DNA from 2 places in the Synechococcus sp. A10-1-5-9 genome. Region 2 is predicted to be linked to the other one. Evidence: predicted binding sites of a transcription regulator. Region 2 holds the regulator's gene; the other holds the start of a gene.

Evidence for each region. The regulator NtcA, encoded in region 2, controls nitrogen genes in cyanobacteria. The targets are predictions, from matches to a motif close to GTANCNNNNGNTAC.
Region 1: the regulator NtcA is predicted to act here: its motif matches at 5,987-6,000, upstream of ACLM45_RS09695 (urease accessory protein UreD).

The regions. Positions count from the first base shown of each region.
Region 1 is NZ_CP180406.1:1,785,452-1,793,159, reverse strand. It holds gene urtD (urea ABC transporter ATP-binding protein UrtD) at 1-332, opposite strand, end outside; gene urtC (urea ABC transporter permease subunit UrtC) at 329-1,456, opposite strand; gene ACLM45_RS09720 (ABC transporter permease subunit) at 1,461-2,615, opposite strand; gene urtA (urea ABC transporter substrate-binding protein) at 2,714-4,009, opposite strand; gene ureG (urease accessory protein UreG) at 4,110-4,733, opposite strand; gene ACLM45_RS09705 (urease accessory protein UreF) at 4,733-5,404, opposite strand; gene ureE (urease accessory protein UreE) at 5,401-5,922, opposite strand; gene ACLM45_RS09695 (urease accessory protein UreD) at 6,035-6,994, shown strand; gene ACLM45_RS09690 (urease subunit gamma) at 7,013-7,315, shown strand; gene ACLM45_RS09685 (urease subunit beta) at 7,326-7,646, shown strand; gene ureC (urease subunit alpha) at 7,650-7,708, shown strand, end outside.
Region 2 is NZ_CP180406.1:1,320,288-1,327,995, forward strand. It holds gene thyX (FAD-dependent thymidylate synthase) at 1-554, shown strand, start outside; gene dcd (dCTP deaminase) at 575-1,168, opposite strand; gene ACLM45_RS07545 (cob(I)yrinic acid a,c-diamide adenosyltransferase) at 1,168-1,776, opposite strand; gene rph (ribonuclease PH) at 1,921-2,646, shown strand; gene ntcA (global nitrogen regulator NtcA) at 2,723-3,457, shown strand; gene ACLM45_RS07560 (DUF3084 domain-containing protein) at 3,515-4,720, shown strand; gene ACLM45_RS07565 (resolvase) at 4,717-5,154, shown strand; gene ACLM45_RS07570 (DUF3146 family protein) at 5,132-5,389, opposite strand; gene pth (aminoacyl-tRNA hydrolase) at 5,389-6,015, opposite strand; gene ACLM45_RS07580 (TatA/E family twin arginine-targeting protein translocase) at 6,021-6,266, opposite strand; gene psbH (photosystem II reaction center phosphoprotein PsbH) at 6,302-6,502, opposite strand; gene psbN (photosystem II reaction center protein PsbN) at 6,588-6,728, shown strand; gene ACLM45_RS07595 (alpha-mannosidase) at 6,716-7,708, opposite strand, start outside.

The sequences.
Region 1 (7,708 bases), 470 kb from region 2:
GGCTGTTTGGGCTGACTGACAGCCAGCGCCAGGTTCTCTTCCACACTCAGCTTCTCGAACACACGCGGACTCTGAAATTTGCGACCGATGCCGAGCCGAGCGATGCGGTACTCCTGAGTACCAAGAAGTGAGCGACCCTGGAACACCACCTCGCCTTCAGTAGGGGCCGTCTTTCCGGAGATCACATCCAAAAAGGTGGTTTTGCCAGCCCCATTGGGACCAATCACCGCCCTCAGTTCACCAGGCTGGAGACTGAGATTGAGATCGCGTAGGGCTAAAAAGCCGTCAAAGCTGACAGTGATCTTGCGTAACTCCAAAAGGGGGGCACTCATGGCTGCACCTCCTCCTGACCGTCGATTTCCAACTGGGGGTAGGTGGCAATTTGACGACCCAAACCCAGGCGGGACAGCAGGTTGCGAGGGCCGTCCGTGCGGAACCAACCGATGACGCCTTCCGGTAGAGCCGTGACCACCAAAATGAATAGTCCACCCTGGATAAACAGCCAGCTCTGAGGCATCGCCTCGCTCACCAGACTCTTGGCATACATGATCGAGACGGCGCCGAGAATGGCACCGACCAGCGTGCCGCGACCACCTACTGCAACCCAGATCACCATTTCGATCGAAAAGGGAACCGCCATGTACTGGGGCGAAACGATCCCCGACTGCACCGTGAAGAGGGCACCGCCGATACCCGCAAGCCCCCCGGCGATCGCAAACACAATTGTCTTGAAGAGGGTGGGGTTATAGCCAGTGAACCGAAGCCGCGGCTCGTCATCACGGATCGCGATCAACACATCGCCGAAGCGACCACGAACCAACCAGCGCACAAACAGCCAGGCCAAGATCACGATCACAGCAGTGACCCAAAAGAACCATCGCTGCATCTCGGGCGAACCCACCATCTGGCCGAACAGCTTGGTCACATCGGTTTTGAGACCGTTGGTGCCGTTGATCAGCTTCTGCTGGCCATTGAAAAAATTGAAAAACACCAGCAAAGCCGCCTGGGTGAGGATCGAGAAGTAGACCCCCTTGATGCGGTTGCGGAAGACCATGTTGCCGAGCAGCGCAGCCAGCAACGCCGGCACCAGCCAGATGGCAATCAGCGTGAACAGAGGGTTGTAGAAGGGTTCCCAGAAAAAGGGCAGTCGATCCACGCCGTAAAGGCTGAAGAACTCCGGGATGCCGTTGGGATGACTGGCAGAGCTATTGAGCTGGAGATACATCGCCGCCCCATATCCACCAAGAGCGAAGAAGATGCCCTGACCGAGGCTGAGCAATCCTGTAAAACCCCAGATCAGATCAATGCCGAGGGCCACGATCGCCAGGGAAAGGAAACGACCTAACAGGTTGAGCCGAAACACAGGAAGCACCGCTGGTGCTGCCACCACCACGGCAACGATCAGAACCCAGACGAGAACGAGGGACCAGCGACGGCGTTGAAAGGCTTGGATCATGACGTCAGGCCTCCACCATGCGTCCCTTCTGCGGGAACAGACCCGCTGGACGGAACTGCAGGAACACGACAATCAGAGCGAAGACCATCACTTGGGCCATGCTTGTAGTGGCGAAGAATTTCACCACTCCCTCCAGGGGGGCGGGCATACCAGGCCAGATCGAAAGCAACCGCCCTGCACCAATGAGGTCGGTCAGCAAGCCGATGGCGAAAGAGGCGAGCACCGTGCCCAGCAGATTGCCCACACCGCCGAGCACCACCACCATGAAGCAGCCCACGATGTAAGACGTCCCCACATTGGGGCCAACTGAACCCAGCAACGACACCGCCACACCAGCAACGCCAGCCAACCCCGAACCGATACCGAAGGTGAGCACGTCGACAGTGTCGGTGGGGATACCAAGGCAATCACTCATCTCTCGGTTCTGGGTCACGGCACGAATGCGCATGCCCCAGACGCTGCGGTTGAGGAACCAAGTGACGCCAACAACAGCCACCACCGTGATCATGATGATCACCAGACGAGGCACAGGGAAGGTCAGATCGGCGAACTCAAGCCCGCCGCGCATCCATTTGGGTGCCGTCACATCCACATTGCGAGAGGTGGCACGCGCGATCCGGCTGACCTGAGATGCCAATCCATTGGCAAACACCACACCAACAAGAGCCGAAACACCCCAGCTGCCGGCGCTAATCCAACGAGCTCGGGAACCTTGCAGCAGGGCCTTGGGAAGCAGCAAGGGAAACGAAAAACCAAGCACCAGAGCAAGCACCGCACCAGCTGCCTGAGCCAGTGGAACACTGCGCACGAACTGCTGCAGGATCAAGCTGACGCCCCAGGTTGCCAACAGTGTTTCGAGAGGATTGCCGTAGAGGCGGCGAATCACGGTGCGTTCCAAAAGAATGCCCACCACGCCACTTGTGATGAAGGCCAGCGGAATCGCCACCAACACATAGGTGTCATAAATAGGCTGAAACACAGGCAGCTTGAAGATCAGCTGAACCACATAAGTGGTGTAAGCCCCAAGCATGATCAGCTCGCCATGCGCGAGATTGATCACACCCATCAAACCAAACACGATCGCCAATCCGAGGGCAGCTACCAGCAGCACCGAGCCGATGGCTACACCGTTGAACAGGCTCTCAAAAAGCAGTTGCACGAAAATTGGTTAACTAAGCGATTAGACCAAAAGATAAGGAGGAATCCCTGCTGGGATTCCTCCAGAAATCATTCAGCAGTTAGGACCTCAATGGGCCATCAGAGCTTGTACTTCTCGCCCTTGGAGGCGTCGGTCCAGTCGCAAGCGAAACCCTTGGAGCTGGGCTCGAACTGGTTCCAGGCCTGAGGAGCCACAGGGCCATCAGTGGATTCCAGAATCTTGAACTGACCATCGGTACCGATTTCTCCGATCAGAACTGTCTGAGAAAGGTGATGGTTAGGCATCACTTTCACAGGACCCTGAGGGGCATCAAACTCGATTCCAATCAGGGCCTCACGAACCTTGTCGTCATCAAAAGTGCCTGCCTTCTCAACAGCAGCCTTCCATAGATAGACCATGTTGTAAGCCGACTCCTGAGGGTCAGCAACAACAGCTCCAGGATCCTTGGTGAACTTTTTATAGTTCTCCGCGAAAGTCTTGGAAGCAGGTGTGTCGATCGACATCATGTAGTTCCAAGCACCGTAATGGCCCTCAAGGAATTCAGTTCCGATGTCCTTAATCTCGCTTTCCGCGATGGAGTAACTCATCACGTAGTAGCCGTTATCGGGGGTGATGCCGGCGTCCTGAATCTGCTTGAAGAAGGCGACGTTCTGGTCACCATTCAGGGTGTTGATGATCACACCCCCGTCGGGCAGGGCCTTCTTGATCTTGGCGATGATCGGAGCAACCTCGGTGTTGCCGAGGGGCAGATAGTCCTCACCGACCACTTCGCCACCCAGGGACTTGAGCTGTTCCTTGGTGATGGTGTTGGAGGTACGGGGGAAGACATAGTCCGAACCCACAAGGAAGAAGGGCTTGCCAGCAGCAGGCGACTTCTCGTACATGAACTTGGTGGCAGGCTCCGACTGCTGGTTCGGAGTGGCACCGGTGTAGAAGATGTTGTTGGAACACTCCTGGCCCTCGTACTGAATTGGGTAGTAGAGGAAGGCGTCCTTCGATTCGTAGACGGGAAGCATGGCCTTGCGGCTGGCGGAGGTCCAGCCACCGAAAACGACAGGCACCTGGTCCTGGTCGATCAGCTTCTTGGACTTCTCGGCAAAGGTGGGCCAATCAGACGCACCGTCTTCGACGATGTACTCGATCTTGTATTTTTTGCCGTCCACTTCAACGCCACCGGCGGCATTGATCTCAGCGATCGCCATTTTCTCGGTCTCCGCCAAGGTGGTCTCGGAGATAGCCATCGTGCCTGTGAGGGAATGAAGAATTCCAACCTTCACGGTGTCGTCGTACTCGACATTGGAGGCCTTATCACCACCACCACAAGCCGTGACTGTCAAGCCAAGAGAGGCCGCCGCCAGGCTGATCAGGATGCGTTTTGACAACGGTTGAGACATGGTGAATTAAGAGTGCTGACAGTTGCGTTAGCACTCAGAACATTCTCAGCGAGGCAAACCTTGACTAGTAGCGCTGACTACCAAACAGACCAATCAGCCCTCAAGACGAGGAAATCGACTCAACATTCGGTAGTTGTCGCAACACAAATGCCACCACAAAATCCAGCCCCTCACCGCTGTGCAGGTTGGTAAAACACCAGGGGCGATCGCCGCGCATGCGTAGGGAGTCGCGCTCCATCACGGCCAGGTCAGCTCCCACCAGAGGCGCCAGGTCGATCTTGTTGATCACCAGCAAATCCGAACGCGTGATCCCGGGGCCGCCCTTGCGTGGGATCTTGTCGCCTGCGGCCACGTCAATCACGTAAATACAGAGATCAACCAGCTCCGGACTAAAACTGGCCGCCAGATTGTCGCCGCCGCTCTCAACCAACACCAGATCCAGAGCTGGGAACTGAGCTTCCAACTCCGCCACCGCCGCCCTGTTGATGGAGCAGTCCTCCCGGATGGCCGTGTGCGGACAGCCACCGGTCTCCACACCGCGAATCCGCGACGGATCCAAAGCTCCTGCACGAGTCAAGAACTGAGCATCTTCCTGGGTGTAGATGTCATTGGTGACCACCGCCAACTGCAGTTGATCCCGCAGTCGCCGGCAAAGCGCCTCCACAAGAGCGGTTTTGCCGGACCCCACCGGTCCAGCCACACCCAGCCGCAATTTGCTCCCCATCAGCTTCGGAATAAACGGGAATACAACTCAGCATGGGACAGCTGCGCCAGTGATGCCCCCACGCCCGCTGACCACAAGGTCCGTGGATCAGCAGCGAGGAGCTCTTGGGCCTCGGCAGCGATCCGCGGCAACAGTCGGTGCTGAAGCACCTGAGCCCTGGTCGGGCCCAAAGGCAACAGACGCACGGCCGCACTGAGCTGATTAGCGACCCAGCTGTAGAGGTAGCCCTCCACCGTGTCAGCCTCCGACACCCCCAGCGACAGTGCCGCCCAAGCCCATGCCCCCGGCCAGGCCAGGGGAGTTGGTTCTGTCAGTGGATGACCCATATCGGCCAACAGCTGTAGTAAAGACCCCCCCATCTGACGTTGTTGAGCCCGCACCTCCGCAGCTTCACGGGTGGCCAGCAGCCAACCATCCAGCTCCAGCAAACGAAAACGCGCCGACTGATCAGCGCCGTTCATCCAGCGATTCAAGTCAGTCATCAAAATGGAAAGAGATGCAGCCTCCAGCCGCAGCGTTCCCCGCTCCAGCTCGGCGATCAACCACTGCTCAAGGCAAGCCTCGCTCTTCAGCGCTCCGGCCTGAATCAAGACCTCCAACCCTTCTGAGTAACTGAACGCTCCCACCGGCAAAGCCGGGCTCACCAACTGGAGCAACGCCAGGGAGGTCATGGCGTTTCATGGCTGTGGCTGTGGCTGTGGCTGTGGGCATGGCTGGGACTACCTCCATAGGCGCCTCCCTCCGGAAGAAACGGACGCTCACAGGGACTCACACGCAAGCCACGGCTGCGCAACATCGCCTCCAGCACCGAATCCTTTAGCAACAACAATTCCCCGTCGTGGAGCTCCAGCGCCACATGACGGTTGCCGAGGTGATACGCCGCCTGCAGGAGCTCCAAGACTGAATCCGCCTGCACCCGCAGCAACGGTTCCGGCGCCGCAATCACCACCACCTCCCAGCTCCGGGAACGATCCAACAAGCGATCACCGGGCTGAAGGGGGCCCTCCCGAGGCAACTGAAGCAAGAGAGAACGCCCACAATCGCTGCAGCGGCGCCCACGAAGCACCGTGCGTTCTTCAGCCGTGAGCGGCAATTGCAGGCGGCGGTCGGGCGGAAAATCTCCAACGGCCTCACCCACTTGGCGATGCTCCAACACGATCGGTTTGTGATCGCTCACGTTGTCACTCATCGCGTTGTCGTCCAAGGCTGCTCCCCTTTCACCCTGAGCCTGCCCAGCCGTCTGCCTTGATTTGGTGTTGATTGCTACAGGTCATCGCAGCTCGAGAACCGAGCGTGGGGGAATGCAACGCCTCGATCCCTGGCATGGCCGCTGCGAGCTGCGGTTTGAACACCGGCAGACCGAGCACGGCGACGCAGGCACAGTTCACCAAGGGGGCTGCAGCGCCCCGTTCAAGCTTCTGCGGGCTGAACAGGGCAAAAACGGCCGCTGTGAACTGCCAATCCTTCACACAGCCGGAGGACTCGTGGGAGGCGATCAACTCAGCATTGCGCTGGACTTAAACACAAACAGCCGCTGCCTGATCACCAGCGTCGCCGCCCAGAAGGTCTACGGATCCATCGGTCGCAGCCGCCTGCACCCCGAAGGCCAATGGGCCCGTCAACAGGTGCACTGCAAGCTGGCGAACAGCAGCGATCTGGAATGGCTACCCCAGGAGCTGGTGCTCTATGCCAATGCCCTCTTTGAGCAGCATCTGACAGTGCAACTACCCGCCAACGCCTCCTTTCTCAGCGCAGAAATCGTGCGGCTAGGCCGCACCGCCGCCGGAGAAACCCTGCAGCAGGGTCGCTGGCGCTCAGCCCTGAGCCTCTGCCGACGCAGTGTTGAACCTCATCAAGCCAGTCGCTGGGAACTGGTGGACCGGCTGGACTTGGGGGGCGATGCCCTCAACGACCAGCACGGGCTGAACAAAAGGCCGGTGTTCGGGTCGCTGGTGTGGGCTGCGCCGATGCCATTGAACGGCGAAGCTCTGACGCAATTACTGGAGCTGGTCCGCAGCGATCGCAGAGGCCTGAACGGCACAATGCACTGCAGCGCCTTGGACCAAGGCCTGGTGGCCCGTTATTCCGGTCCGTCCAGCCGCGATGCCCGCTTCTGGTTCAGCCGCATCTGGGCTCGCACCCGCGCCCTGCGCGCCTTGAGCGCTCCACAGATCCCACGGGTCTGGCCTTTGCAGGAACAGCCTTTGCAGCCATCATCGTTCAAAACGAACACTGCTGTGCCCGCGGCAAGGACACACTGATAACGACCGAGCCAGTCCATGCATCTCAGTCCCCAGGAAAAAGACAAGCTCCTGATCGTGACCGCTGCCTTGCTGGCGGAACGGAGGCTCAACCGCGGCCTGAAGCTCAACCACCCCGAAGCGGTGGCTTGGCTGAGCTTCCTTGTGCTGGAGGGTGCCCGCGACGGCAAGAGCGTGGCGGAACTCATGCAGGAAGGCACCACCTGGCTGAGCCGCAATCAAGTGATGGACGGCATTCCCGAACTGGTTCAGGAGGTGCAGATCGAAGCGGTCTTCCCCGACGGCACCAAGCTCGTCACTTTGCACGACCCCATTCGTTGAGGCTGAACCGATGGCACCCTTCATTCCCGGCGAGCTGTTGCCCGAACCCGGCGAGATCGAACTCAACGCAGGCCGGCCCGTCACCAGCCTCCACGTCGCCAACAGCGGCGACCGCCCCGTGCAAGTGGGGTCCCACTTCCACTTTGCAGAAGCCAACGCTGCCCTGCAGTTCGACCGCACTGCCGCGCGCGGTCAGCGGCTCGATATCCCCGCTGGCACCGCCATCCGCTTCGAACCGGGTGACAGCCGAGACGTGAACCTGATTCCCTTTGCCGGTGACCGACGCGTGATCGGTTTCAACGGCCAGATCAACGGACCCCTCGACGCCTGACCCATGCCCTATCGCATTTCCCGCCAGGCCTACGCCGAGACCTACGGCCCCACCACCGGCGA
Region 2 (7,708 bases):
AGCGAGGCCACTACGGCCCGCTTGAACATGCCCAGATCGTTCTGAATGTGGGCTGGTTCCCTCACTCGGTGATGCAGCAAGCTCGCACCCACCGAGTGGGCGTGAGCTTCGATGTCCAGTCGATGCGTTACACAGGCGAGCGGATTGCCCGGGCTGCCGACGGTGAGCTGGATCTAGAGGACGTGTTTTACCTCAGACCAGTTGGAGATTACAGCGATCGTCAGGGCAAGAAATACACTTACAGCCAGGCGCTGCGGTCGCAGGATCTGCAGCTCTGCAAGCAAGCTTCAGAGCGCTATCGGGATCTACTGCGAGCCGGTTTCGCAGAGGAACATGCCCGCGGGATTCTTCCCTTTGATTACCGACAGCACTTCGTGGTGAGCTTCAGTCTTCGGGCGTTCCTGCACTTCATGGATTTGCGCGCCAAGCTCGATGCACAGAAGGAAATCCGCGAGCTCTGTGACCTCATGTGGCCACACCTCCAGGATTGGGCGCCTGAATTCGCAGCCTGGTATGAAAAAAGCCGGCTTCATAAAGCAAGACTGGCGCCCTGAGGTCAGGCCCCCACAAGCGTTCAAACCTTGGCGAGGGTAACCCGCTCAGGCTGGTGCTGATATTTGCCCTGGCGATCGCTGTAAGTGGTGTCGCATGGGTCACCTTCAAAAAACAACAACTGACAGATGCCTTCATTGGCATAAATACGGCAATCAGCACCTGAGCTGTTGCTGAATTCAAGAGTGAGATGACCTTCCCAGCTAGCTTCCGCGGGCGTGGTGTTCACAATGATACCGAGGCGGGCATAGGTGCTCTTGCCCAGGCAGATCACCGTGATGTTGGGCGGCACCTTCATTTTTTCAAGGGCAACGCCAAGCCCATAGGAGTGAGCTGGAAGGATGAAATAGTCACCATCTTCATCATGATGGAGCTCGGTGGGCTCCAGGTTGGCTGGATTAAATCGCTTGGGGTTCATCACCGTGCCAGGCACGTGTTTGAAAATCAGAAACTCCTGCGGTGAAAGGCGCAGGTCATAGCCATACGACGAACAACCAAAACTCAACACCGGGCGCAGTTTCTGATCCGGTTCGAGATGACGCACAAGACCCGCTTGAAATGGATCGAGCATCCCTGCAGCAGCTTGCTCGGTGATCCAGCGATCGTTTTTCAGCATCAGAGGCCCCTACGCAATTCCGTGACTTGATCAGCCAAAGCCATCAGCGAGTCCGGGATGGATGGACCCGTGATGATCACATCCATTGACGCGGGACGCTGCTCCAGGCGACACAACACCTCCCGCTCATCGAGGTAGCCGAATGCAATTGCCAGGCCAAGCTCATCCAGCACCAACTGATCGAGGTCCCCGCTGATTAATTGCTTTGCGCAGGCGTTCCAGACCGATTGCACAGCATCAATCACCTCCGGCTCAGCATTGGCCGCAGGTTGGGACAAACACTCAAGAACAGCAGGACGCATCCAGCTGAGACGGTCGCAGAGAGTGACCGCAGCATCAGGCCCCTGCACCACACCACCTTTGAGAAATTGAGCGACCAGCACCCTGCTGCCAAGACCCGCAGCACGCAGTGCTTGGCTCATCACCGTCCCGAAACTCCCTCGATACGGGGCCGTGTGAACCTGAAGCTGGCCCTCCTGAGCCACCAGATGCAGCGGTGGCCTCGGCTCAAAAACCGGCAATCTCCGCAGACCAGCTTGCTCAAGCGTCCGGTGATCCGCACTGCGGACGTCTCGGGATCGATGGCTGGAACTCAAGCTTGTTGTCATCTCGGTCGCTGGCATCAGGGCTGGTGTCCAGACGGCCCAGCAGAATTTGAATCTAGCGCTGCGGATCCGATCCACAAGCCCTTGGACACCACCCATGGTGTCTCAGTCCAACTGCCAGGCTCAATGAAGCCATCGTCGCCAGGCATGAACACCATCTCCCGCAAGGACGGACGTCAAGCGTCCGAACTGAGGCCCTTCGCCGTCGAATGGGATCCCATGGGCTTCGCCCTCAGCTCCGTGATCGTTCGCACCGGCCGAACCGCTGTGCTCTGCAGCGTCTGCCACGAGCAAGGCGTGCCGCGCTGGCGCCGTGACCAGGGCCTCGGCTGGCTGAGCGCGGAATACCGGCTGCTCCCTGGTTCCACCCCCGAACGTCAACGACGGGAATGGCTGAAGCTCTCCGGACGCACCCAGGAGATTCAGCGTTTAATCGGTCGCAGTCTGCGCGCTGCGCTCTCCATGGAGGCGTTGGGCGAGAACACTCTGCTTGTGGACTGCGATGTGATTCAGGCCGATGCAGGCACTCGCACCGCCTCCATCACTGGAGCCTGGCTGGCACTCCATCACGCCTGCGCATCACTGGTGTCACAGGGACTCATCCCGGCCAATCCAGTCAGCGCCCAGGTGGCAGCCGTATCGGTGGGACTACTCCAGGGCGAAGCCCTACTTGATCTGGATTACAGCGAGGACTCTCAGGCGGATGTGGATCTGAATGTGGTGATGAACGCCAGCGGTGAACTTCTTGAACTCCAGGGAACAGCAGAGGGAGCCACCTTCAGCCGGCAGCAGCTGAACCTGCTCCTCGATCGAGCGGAACCTGGGCTCAAGCAGCTGATGCGCGCCCAGAACGAGGCTCTGAGAACGCAGTGATCACTTTGGAATCGTGTGCGTTGCTACAGGGTGAGAGTCAATCGCTCCTTAACTTCCTAAAACCAATGTGCCGGCCATGCCCGAAGTGATCCGCGGCTTTAGCCGCACAGCCTCTCATCAAGGACGCACATCGGAAGTGAGCCTGGCCAACGCGCCCGCACCAACTAGCAAGACTCTGCTTGAAGTCATTCGGGACCTCGAGGGTGCCAACACGGAGCTGATCGAACGCAGCAAAACCATTTTCTTCCCGGGTGATCCCGCCGAACGCGTCTATCTCATTAGGCGCGGTGCCGTGCGCCTCTCTCGCGTCTACGAGTCAGGGGAGGAGATCACCGTGGCTCTGCTGCGAGAGAACAGTCTTTTCGGTGTGCTCTCCCTCCTCACCGGCCATCGTTCCGATCGTTTCTACCACTCAGTGGCCTTCACCAGGGTTGAGATGGTCACAGCTCCCGCCACCTCGGTGCGTAAGGCCATCGAAGCTGACACCTCGGTGGGGCTGCTGCTGCTGCAGGGACTCTCAAGCCGAATTCTTCAGACGGAGACGATGATCGAAACATTGACCCACCGCGACATGTCGTCACGCCTGGTGAGTTTTCTGCTGGTGCTCTGCCGCGATTTCGGCATCCCTGGAAACCAGGGGATCACGATCGATCTGCGGCTGTCGCATCAAGCCATCGCCGAAGCCATTGGATCAACCCGGGTCACCATCACCCGCCTCCTCGGAGACCTTCGCAACTCGGGTCTGGTAGAGATTGACCGCAAAAAAATTACCGTTCTCGATCCCATCGCCCTTGCCAAACGGTTCAGCTGACGCACAGAAGAGTGAGGATGGCGACGTTCGAGCTGCACTGCGTGCAATGAGTTCTCTGTGACTGGCTGGTTGCTTCTGCTGTCGTTGCTTGTCCTCGGTGGCGTGCTCTCGACCTTGGGTGATCGACTCGGCTCCAGAGTCGGCAAGGCTCGTCTGAGCCTCTTCGGCCTGCGCCCCCGTCAGACAGCCGTGGTGATCACAGTGCTCACCGGCAGCCTGATCAGCGTCCTCTCCCTGGGCCTGATGCTGCTCGTCAGTCGGCAGTTGCGCGTCGGCCTCTTCGAACTGAATGACCTTCAGGCCAGGCTGCGCAGCAGCCGGGCGGATCTGAAGACCAGCCGGTCAGCTCAGAAGCAATCCAAACAACAACTGGACAAAGCTCGCAAGGATGAGATCGAGGTGCGCAGACGCCTTGAGGAAGCACGTAAACAAGCCAATGAGCTGAGAGAAACCCTTCAACCCCTGCAGGATCAGACCCGCCGACTCGAAGCAGAACGACAACGACTGAGCCAGGACGTTGGTAAACGCGACGACGAAATCCGCAGAACCGACCGCGAGCTCGCCGCTGTACGAGATCGCATCCGCTCCGGCGAAGCCGAATTGAAACTGCTAGAGGAAAATCTTCTAGCCCTGCGCCGCGGAAACGTCGCGATCAGCAGTGGTCAGCCCTTAGCAACAGCCACACTCAGACTTGAACGCCCTGACCAGGCGCGCCAGGTGATCGATCAGGTGCTGAGAGAGGCCAACCTCCAGGCTTACCAGCAAGTCCTGCCAGGACAGGCTCCCGACAAACAGATCCTGTTGGTGCCTCGTGAAGACATCAACCGCCTGGAACAAGCCATCCGCAAACCAGGAACCTGGGTTGTACTGCTGCGCTCTGCCGCCAACGTGCTTCAAGGTGAAACGGTTGTGTATGCCTTCCCGGAGGTCAGGCCCAACGTCACCATTACCCGCGATGGAGAGGTGCTTGCAAAGACCGCCCTGGCCAGCGAAGAAACATCCGCGGAGGATGTCCGCAACAGGTTGAACCTGCTTCTGGCATCAACCCTGGCAGAAATTCAACGCCGCGGCTCCATCAGCAAGGGACTGCAATTCGACTCCCAGGCACTAAACGAGCTCGGAAAGATGCTGATTGATCGCAGCACCGGACGGGTTGAGCTTGAGGCGGTGGCACTCAGGAACAGCGAGACAGCCGACCCCATTGCGATTCAGCTTCGACTTCAACGCAGCTTCAAACCCACCACTGCGGATGACACACCGTGACTCGCATCGCCGCCCTGGATCCGGGCCGAAGCAAGTGTGGGCTCCTGCTCGTTGACACAGACTTGGGAATCGTCCTCGAAGGACATGTCCTTGAGGGATGCTCTGTCCTGGAGACCCTGGAGCAATGGCGATCCAAGGAACCTCTTGATCGCGTGGTGATGGGCAACGGCACAGCCAGTAGGCACTGGCGCGACCAACTACCGGCGGATCTGCAGCTCACCGTTGTCGACGAACGCGGCACCACCCTGCAGGCCAGGAGTCGATACTGGGAGCTCTGGCCTCCGAAAGGATGGCGGCGACTGCTGCCTGAGGGACTACGCATCCCCCCCTGTGATCTCGATGCTGTTGCCGCTCTGGTGATTCTCGAGACTGCGCTCAACTGCCGTTTCAGCTGGCCTACACCGGAGCCCGTCAGAACTTGGCTCTCACGGTGAAGCTGTAATCCCCTCCAGCCTCGAGCCGATAATCGGATCTCACCAAAAAGCGTTGCAACGCATCCTGGATCAGGGCGCGTCCGAGCGAAGGCTCAACGCTGAGCTCACCGCGCTTGAAAAACCACTGAAACTCCCAGATAAATCCACCGGCCTGAACTTCACCCTGAAGACACTGATCACTAAAACTCTGGTGATGAACCCTCAGATGAGCTGTGGTGGATGGCAGACGTGCCATCAAACCGACTCACTCTGAGCAGGAGCGAGATTCAAAGCATTGATGTGGTTACCAGCCCGTTCCAATCCCTGACGTTGGATGCGTTCCAGCCCGGAGAGAACTTCTTTCAATACCTCGTTCAGCAGAGGCTCCTCCTCACGGCTGAACGCCCCCAACACATGCGACACGGTGCGAGCCCTTCGTTCCTCAGGCGAAAGCCCCGGAGCACCAATCCCGATGCGAAGACGTGCGAAATCCTGGGTGCCGAGATGCTGAATCGTGCTTTTTAATCCGTTGTGACCGCCGGCACTGCCCCGAGCCCGCAAGCGCAGGCGTCCGAGGGGGAGATCCATGTCATCGACCAGAACGATGACTTGTCCCAGGCTCAAACCAAACCAGTCGAGGGTGGCACGGATCGATCGGCCGCTCTCATTCATGAAGGTCTTGGGCATCAACAAGCGCAAACGATCAGGTCCAGCGCCGATATCCGCAAGATCACCTTGGAGCTTGGCCATGGCTCGGAACCGAGCATGTTCCTGAGCAGCAAGCTGCTCTAAAACCATGAATCCCACGTTGTGACGGGTCGAGGCGTAACGGTCACCGGGATTGCCAAGACCTACCACCAATCGGAGGTCGCCGGAGTTGATCACGATCAGTCAGCGCTAGCGCCTTTCGACGGAGGGGTGTCCGTCGTTGGCTCTGAAACCTCAGGAAGAACTTCAGGCTCAGCAATGGCTTTGTTGATTTCCCGCTCGAATTCCTTAGAAGCGGATTGAAACCCCTTCAAAGTCTTCCCCAAGGTGCGGCCGAACTCAGGAAGACGCTTCGGACCGAAGACAAGCAAAGCGACGGCACCAATGACGGCCATCTCAGGAAGGCCAATTCCAAACACGTTCATGAGCCTCGCCCGAGAGTGGGGTGAGCCGGCAAGAGTCAGCCGGCCCCGTTCCAGTTGACGTTGATTCCTTCCAGGATCAGAGACTGGTTGTACAGCTGCAGGATGACGAGAAGGAAGACCAGGAACAGCACCATGAAAATTCCCATCACAGGCGTGGTTCCCCAACCAGGCACAACCTTGCCGTACTCAGAATTAAGGGGACGGAGCAGATCGCCCAGACGAGTGCGTTGAGCCATAACGGCGCTTGGGTCTCGGGTGGAGTTCAGTCCCGATACTCTAGGGGTCCCGGCCCGGAAGAGGCCGATCCTGTCGAGAGATGTGATGGAAAGTTCTTCGCCGGCCCTGTCCGTCGCGATTGCCGTTCTGGCAGCCTTGCTTGGTCTCACTGGTTTCGGGGTCTATACAGCCTTTGGTCCGCCCTCGAAACGCCTCGACGACCCCTTCGACGATCACGAGGACTGACGGACCAACCGAACCTCCCTGAGTTCACCGGGCATCATTTGGATGATGGTCTCTCCCGTAGGCATTGCCCAGCCACCATCGAGGAGCCAACGCAATCGCTGGGCCCCAGGGTTCAGCAGCTGAATCATCAACGCCGAGGCTGCTGAACACGTCGTTCTGTCAGCTGCCATCAAGGGCTTGATGGCCAAGGGGATCAGTCCATCGGGGACAGCGGGAAGTCCCTCCCAGAAGGCCTTCAGGTCCACAGGACCAAGCCACCCCGGTTCTCGGAATCGAATGGCCGCTTGAGGCACACCGTTGCGCATCCATCCCTCCGCCAACGGCATCAATGCAACACGCTGCCGATGCCAACCGGCATCGGCGGAGGGGTCCGGCCAGGTGGGTCCTCTGAGCAGGGACACCCCGAGGTGATCTGGCCCTGCATCAGCGCCCTGAGGTCCATCGAGCAAAATCGCCAGCCCACCTCCTGAAGCGGCAGAGTCGCTAGCCAGCCAGGAGATCACAGGCACCTCCCATCGAGCTTTCTCCATGGGCGTGCGCGGCACAGCAGGTCGCTCGATCACACCACCGCTGGTGTCGGAAGCCCAGCGCACCGCAGGCCTTTCCAAAGGACACTCAAGGCGCAACACCTCATGGGACTGGCGCCACTGAACACTGAGGCGCAGCTCCACATGTGGAGAGTCAGCACAGAGAAGCACATCCATTCGAAGTGCACTGACACCGAACTGGCCGCGAAGTGTCACGCGGGCCATCAAGGGGCCAGAGTCCTGCAGCTCCACCTGCCAACGCTCTGGCATGGGCAACGGATGCTTCCGGTACTCAGCGGCAAGATCCCAGGCATCCCAGAATTCACCGTGATCGCGGTAGCGGTTCAGGCGCAGCGGGGCCGCCAGACAGTCGGCCCCCCCAGCATCCCGCAGACCGATCAGCCCCTGGGGCCCAACGTCGATTGAGAGTCGTGCGTTGGACAGCCTCCAACC